Regions from separate parts of the Streptomyces sp. NBC_00691 genome, predicted to be linked through region 2. Evidence: riboswitches for the same ligand, from Rfam matches in the RefSeq annotation. Region 2 holds a riboswitch; each other region holds the start of a gene.
The links. Region 2 has a riboswitch for cobalamin ahead of OG392_RS14120 (ABC transporter substrate-binding protein). Riboswitches for the same ligand answer to the same signal wherever they lie in the genome.
Positions count from the first base shown of each region.

Region 1: linked by a shared signal. The riboswitch ahead of OG392_RS03885 (energy-coupling factor ABC transporter permease) and the one ahead of OG392_RS14120 (ABC transporter substrate-binding protein) in region 2 are both predicted to bind cobalamin.
Region 3: linked by a shared signal. The riboswitch ahead of OG392_RS09085 (cobalamin biosynthesis protein) and the one ahead of OG392_RS14120 (ABC transporter substrate-binding protein) in region 2 are both predicted to bind cobalamin.

Region 1 covers NZ_CP109007.1:878,077-880,312, forward strand. The annotation lists gene dhaL (dihydroxyacetone kinase subunit DhaL) at 1-83, shown strand, start outside; gene OG392_RS03875 (PTS-dependent dihydroxyacetone kinase phosphotransferase subunit DhaM) at 80-496, shown strand; gene OG392_RS03880 (hypothetical protein) at 695-970, shown strand; cobalamin riboswitch at 1,117-1,350, shown strand; gene OG392_RS03885 (energy-coupling factor ABC transporter permease) at 1,380-2,078, shown strand; gene OG392_RS03890 (energy-coupling factor ABC transporter substrate-binding protein) at 2,075-2,236, shown strand, end outside.
Region 2 covers NZ_CP109007.1:3,136,325-3,138,560, reverse strand. The annotation lists gene OG392_RS14130 (amino acid permease) at 1-363, shown strand, start outside; gene OG392_RS14125 (M67 family metallopeptidase) at 486-914, shown strand; cobalamin riboswitch at 907-1,040, shown strand; gene OG392_RS14120 (ABC transporter substrate-binding protein) at 1,083-2,072, shown strand; gene OG392_RS14115 (FecCD family ABC transporter permease) at 2,069-2,236, shown strand, end outside.
Region 3 covers NZ_CP109007.1:2,018,567-2,020,802, forward strand. The annotation lists gene OG392_RS09075 (inorganic phosphate transporter) at 1-686, shown strand, start outside; gene OG392_RS09080 (hypothetical protein) at 699-920, shown strand; cobalamin riboswitch at 1,034-1,173, shown strand; gene OG392_RS09085 (cobalamin biosynthesis protein) at 1,208-2,197, shown strand; gene OG392_RS09090 (cobyric acid synthase) at 2,194-2,236, shown strand, end outside.

The DNA.
Region 1 (2,236 bases), 2.3 Mb from region 2:
ATGCCTCGGATACGTCGGGGACATCGGATACGTCAGAGACGTCGGATGCGTCAGCGGCGTCGGGCAGCGAGGGGGTCTCATGAGCGCGGCCGGATCCGGTCTCGTCGGCATCGTGCTCGTCTCGCACAGCGCCGCCGTCGCGGCCTCCGTCGCCGAGCTGGCCAGGGGGCTCGCCGGTGGCGGCGACCTCGCTCCGGTCCTCCCGGCCGGCGGGACCCCCGACGGTGGCCTCGGGACGAGTTCCGAGCTGATCTCCGAGGCGGCGAAGGCCGTCGACCGGGGCTCCGGTGTGGCCATCCTGGTCGACCTGGGGAGTGCGGTGCTCACCGTGAAGGCCCTCCTCGCCGAGGGCGACGAACTGCCCGAGGGCGCCCGGCTCGTGGACGCGCCGTTCGTCGAGGGCACGGTCGCCGCCCTGGTCACGGCGAGCGCGGGCGGGGACCTCGACGCCGTGGCGGCGGCAGCGTCGGAGGCGTACGCCTACCGCAAGGAGTGAGGGCACAGGACCTGCGCGGGGCCCCTCAAGTGGCCGGGTTTCAGGTGCCGTTTGGCCGGAACTCGGCCGCTGTGGCCGCGTGGGTGCGACCTACTCTTGGAGGTCGCGGCCATGAGACGGCCGCGCTGCCGGGCCTCTCCGGGCGCCGGCGTCCACCCGTGGTCCACCTGGTCCGCCCAGGTGGTGAAGGAGGGGCACATGGGCAGTCTGTCGATCATGGTCGGTTTCGCGCTGGTGTGGCTGTTGGTCGCACTCGTGCCCCTGCGCGCTCCGTCCGCCCGCCGGGGGTGGGCGAAGGGCGTACTCGGCGTCTCGGCCCTGCTGGTGATCGGCGCCGCCCTGTTCGGCGCCAACGCGGAGGTGTCGGCCGACTACGACGGCCCCGACCCCATGCTGCTCGGCGCACTCGTGGCAGCGGTCCTCGTGGCCCCTGGTGCGATCGCGGCCCTCGTACGCAACGCCAGGAACAGCTAGGCGGCGGGAAAGCGGCAGGTACACGGCACCGCCGGCGGGAACGCCGGACGACCGCGGCGCCACCGGCGGGAATCGAGGAGGCCCAGCGCCCTCAGGAGCGGGAACCGGGAGCTCCCGCGCGGCGCCGCGGGGACCCTACAAGCACCCACATTGTGATGTACCTGGTCAACGCACTAATGTCACAGGGCCTTGGTGTACGGGAAACCGGTGCAGTACCGGTGCGGCCCTCGCCACTGTGATCGGGAGGTCCGGCTCCACCCCCGCGGGGAACACCCTCGGGGAAGCCACTGGACCACGTCGGGAGACCGGCGTGGTGTGGGAAGGCGGAGTCGGGCGGAATGACCGTCAGCCAGGAGACCGGCCAGGGTGCGTTGTCCATCCACGAGGTGCTGGAGAGGGTCTCCCAACCATGCATATAGCCGAGGGGTATCTGCCCCCTGTGCACGCGGCCGCCTGGGGCGTCGCGTCCGCGCCGTTCGTCGTCCACGGAGTCCGCGCGCTGACCCGCGAAGTGCGGTCCCATCCTGAGTCCACCCTGCTGCTCGGCGCCGCCGGCGCCTTCACGTTCGTCCTGTCGGCACTCAAGTTGCCTTCCGTGACGGGGAGTTGTTCACATCCCACCGGTACGGGCCTCGGTGCCATCCTGTTCCGGCCGCCCATCATGGCCGTCCTCGGGACGATCACGCTGCTCTTCCAGGCCTTGCTGCTCGCCCACGGCGGGCTGACCACGCTCGGCGCGAACGTCTTCTCGATGGCGATCGTCGGACCCTGGGCGGGATACGGGGCCTACGCACTGCTCCGCCGGTTCGGTGCGCCGCTGATGGTCGCCGTCTTCTTCGGCGCGTTCGTCGCCGACCTGTCCACGTACTGCGTCACCAGCGTCCAGCTGGCACTCGCCTTCCCCGACCCGGGCAGCGGCATCCCCGGCGCCCTCGCCAAGTTCGGCGGTATCTTCGCCGTGACGCAGATTCCGCTCGCGGTCAGCGAGGGCCTGCTCACCGTGCTCGTGATGCGTCTGCTCACCCAGTCCAGCAAGGGCGAGCTGATCCGGCTCGGCGTCCTCGCCGGGCGCACGCCGGAGCGACGCGAGGAGGCGATCGCGCGATGAGCCGGAACGCGAAGATCAACGCCCTGCTGCTGCTCGTCGTCGTCGCGCTCGCGGTCCTGCCGCTCGCGCTGGGACTCGGGGACCACAAGGAGGAGCCCTTCACGGGGGCCGACGCGGAGGCCGAGACCGCGATCACGGAACTCCAGCCGGACTACGAA
Region 2 (2,236 bases):
CTGATGCTGGTCGGCGTCTGGATCAACTACGTCGCCCCGGGCAAGGCCTTCGAGTACGTGGTCTCCTTCGCCACCATCTCCGGCATGTGGGCCTGGATCATGATCCTGGTCTGCCAGATCCGCTACCGGGCCAAGGCCGACCGCGGCGAGCTCCCCGAGTCCACCTTCAAGGCCCCGGGAGCCCCGTACACCAGCTGGTTCGCGCTCCTCTTCATCGGCATGGTCATCGTGATGATGGGCATCGACGAGGGCGCCCGGGTCTCGCTGTACGCCGCCCCGGTCTGGGGTCTCATCCTCGGCGTCTCCTACCTGGTCCTGAAGTCCCGCAACCCCGAGGGCGCGGCCTTCGCCAAGCGGTCCTGACGGACCCCGCGGGCGGTCGGCCCGGGTCGTCCCCAAACGGCTCTGACCTCGATCGTCTCGGCATACGGGCCGTTCCGTACCACTCCCCGGTACGGAGCGGCCCGTCGGCTTATCCTGTCGGCATGCTGACCATCACCCGGGCTCTGTACGACCAGATCGTGGAACACTCCCGCGCGGACCACCCCGACGAGGCCTGCGGCGTGGTCGCGGGCCCGGTCGGCACCGGCCGCCCCGAGCGGTTCATCCCGATGCTCAACGCCGCCCGCTCGCCCACCTTCTACGAGTTCGACTCCGCGGACCTGCTCAAGCTCTACCGCGAGATGGACGACCGGGACGAGGAGCCCGTCATCGTCTACCACTCGCACACCGCGACCGAGGCCTACCCGTCCCGCACGGACATCTCGTACGCCAACGAGCCCCAGGCCCACTACGTCCTCGTCTCCACCGCCGACAGCGACGGCGCCGGCCCCTTCCAGTTCCGCTCCTTCACCATCGTCGAGGGCGTCGTGACGGAGGAAGAGGTCAAGGTCGTCGAGGAGTACGACGCCTGAGACACTGGCCGGGACCTACGGGCGGCAGGACCCAGGAAGCCGGTGCGAATCCGGCACGGTCCCGCCACTGTGACCGTCTCCTCCGGGAGGCGGAAGCCAGGAACTGACCTGCCGCCTTCTCACCACCGATCGGGGACGTGGAAATCCCCGGAGGAGGCACGTTCCGTCATGTCCTGGCCCCGTCGCACCCGGCTGCCCCTGACGCCCCTGCTGTCCGCCGCCGCCCTGCTTCCGCTGCTCGCCGCCTGCTCGGCCTCCGCGCCGGACGGCCCCGCCGCCAAGGCCGCCCCGGGATTCCCGTACACCGTCTCCAACTGCGGTGTGAAGACGACCTTCGAGGCTCCGCCGAAGCGCGCGGTCACCATGAACCAGCACGTCACCGAGGTCATGCTCGCCCTCGGCCTGGAGAAGTCCCTCGTCGGCACGGCCTACCTCGACGACGCGATCCTCCCCGCCTACAAGAAGGCCTACGACTCCGTCCCCGTCCTCGCGAAGGAGTACCCCTCCAAGGAGGCCCTGCTCGCCGCGAACCCCGACTTCGTGTACGGCGGTTACTCCTCCGCCTTCGCGAGCAAGGACGGCCGGAGCCGCGACGACCTGAAGCGCTCCGGCATCGACACCCGGCTCAACACCGAGTACTGCCCGTCCGGTTCGCCCTCCGTCGACGACCTCTACCGCGAAGTCGGCGAGATCGGGCGGACGTTCGGCGTCGCCGACCGGGCCGACACATGGGTCCGGGAGGCGAAGGCCACCGTCGCCGCCACCGGGAAGCGCCTCAAGGGCACCGCACCCGTCTCCGTCTTCGTCTACGACAGCGGCGACAAGACCGCGTTCACCGCCGGCGGCAAGGGCATCGGCAACGAGCTGATCACCCGCGCCGGCGGCCGCAACGTCTTCGCCGACCTCGACAAGGCCTTCGGCGACGCCACCTGGGAACAGGTCGTCGCCCGCAAGCCCGAGGTCGTCGTCATCTACGACTACGGCTCCACCACCGTCGAACAGAAGAAGAAGCGGCTCCTCGACGACCCGGCCCTCAAGGACGTCCCCGCGATCAAGAACCGCCGGTTCGCCGTGATGCCGCTCTCCGACACCGTCCTCGGCGTCCGCGTTCCCGGGGCCGTCGACAAGCTGGCGGCCCAGCTCCACCCGGCCCGATGAGCACGGAGGCCCGCGTCGCGGGCACCCCGGAGGACCCGCCCGCCCCGCCGCGCCCCCCGTCCCGCCCGCAGCCGCCCGGCGGGACCGCCGGGCGCGGGCCGGGCGGGACCGCCACCGCGTCCGAACCCCCGACCGAACCGGCCCGACCGGGCGCGCGGCTGGCC
Region 3 (2,236 bases), 1.1 Mb from region 2:
AGACGATGGGCATCATCACCCTCGCCCTGGTCACCCAGGGTGTCGTCGCCCCCGGCTCGAACCCTCCGCTGTGGGTCATCGTCTCCGCCGGTGTCGCCATCGCCCTCGGTACGTACCTCGGTGGCTGGCGCATCATCCGCACCATGGGCAAGGGCCTCACCGACCTCCAGCCGCAGCAGGGCTTCGCCGCCCAGACCAGCGCCGCGACGGTCATCCTCGCCTCCTCCCACCTGGGCTTCTCGCTCTCCACCACCCAGTCCTGCTCGGGTGCCGTGATGGGTGCCGGTCTCGGCCGCAAGGGCGGCGTCGTCCGCTGGTCGACCGCCACCCGGATGTTCGTCGCCTGGGGTCTGACCCTGCCCGCCGCGGCCGTGGTCGGTGCCGGTGCCGAGTTCCTCACCAAGCAGGGCCCCTGGGGCATCGCCGCCGTCGCGGTCCTGCTGATCGCCGGCTCGGGCGTCATCTGGTCGCTCTCCCGCCGCAAGCCGGTCGACCACCACAACGTCACCGCCGACGACCTCGACGCCGAGCCCGCGGGCGTCGTGACCACGGCCATGGCGGCCGTCACCCCGCCGCCGGCCGCCGGTTCCTTCGCCGCCGTCACGGACGAAGACCTCAAGGCCACCATCCCCGCGCCGGCCCCCACCGACCCGACCGCTCCCCCGGCCCCCGCCGCCACGGTCTAAGGAACCAACGACATGAAGATCGACTGGGCAGCTCTCGGCTCCGTCTTCGGAGTCAGCCTCGTGGCGACCGTCGCCCTCGTGGGCCTCTTCTCCCTCGGCATCGTCGGCCTCACCAAGCAGGAGGAGGCCGCCGCCCGCGGCGGCTCCGCGGTCCTGGCCCGTACCTCCGCCTACGCCTGCTTCGCCCTGTGCGCGGCGGCCGTCGCGTACGGCATCTACCTGATCGTCGCCTGACGGTCCGAGCCCGGCCGGCGGGGCGGTCCGCACCTTCGGGTGCGGGCCGCCCCGCCGTCGTGTTTGTGGTGCTTCGCACAGTGACCCGATGCAGGTCAAGGGTGAGTTGACGGCTGTTCTCGGGCCGTGGTGGACTGCCGAGGCCATTACGGCGGCAGCAGAGGAAGTCCGGTGCGAATCCGGCGCGGTCCCGCCACTGTGACCGGATCCGAGGGGTCCGGGAGTCAGGAACTCTCGCCGCCGGTCACGTCGATCCAGGGCGCGGACCCTGAGTGAGGACATGCGCCATGCCCGGCCGCAGCAGTGCCAGCCGTCTTTCCCCGAACGGATTCGCGTACGGAGCGGCCGCGGGTCTCGCCCTCGACCTGCTCGTCGGCGATCCCCGCCGCGGACATCCCGTCGCCGCGTTCGGCCGGGCGGCCGCCGCGGTCGAGAACCGCCTCCACCACGACCACCGCGGCTGGGGCGCCCTGCACACCGCCGTCTGCGCCGGCTCCGCCGTCGCCGTCGGAGCGCTCGCCGCCCGGGCCGTACGGAACCGGCCGGCCGCCGCCGTCGCCCTGACCGCCGCCTCCGTGTGGGCCGTCGTCGGCGGTACGACCCTGGGGCGGGAGGCCCGCGCGATCGGCGGCGCGCTCGCCGCCGGGGACCTGGACGTGGCCCGGGAGCGGCTGCCGCATCTCTGCGGGCGCGACCCGCAGTCCCTGGACGGGCCCGCGATGGCCCGCGCGGTCGTCGAATCGGTCGCCGAGAACACCTCCGACGCCGTGGTCGGCGCCCTCTTCTGGGGCGCGGTCGCGGGCGTGCCCGGCCTCCTCGGCTTCCGGGCCGTCAACACCCTCGACGCGATGGTCGGCCACAGGTCGCCGCGCCACCGCCGCTTCGGCTGGGCCTCGGCCCGGCTCGACGACGTGGCCGGCTGGCCCGGGGCCCGGCTGACGGCCGTCCTCGCGACCGTCGCCGGCGGAGACCCGCGCGGTGCGCTGCGGGCCTGGCGGTCCGACGCGGCGCAGCACCCCAGCCCCAACGCGGGCCCCGTCGAGGCCTCCTTCGCGGGCGCCCTCGGCGTCCGCCTCGGGGGCACCCTGTCGTACGGCGGCCGCGTCGAGTACCGGCCGGTGCTCAACGGTGAGGGGCGGGCCGTCGAGGTGACCGACATCGACCGGGCCGTACGCCTGTCGCGCCGGGTCACCGGACTCACTCTGGCCGCCTGTGCGGGCGGCCGGATCATCATCGGCGCCCTGGCCGCGTCGACCCGGAAGCGGAGGAACGCATGAGGGGTGGGGGACTGCTCGTCGCCGGGACCACGTCCGACG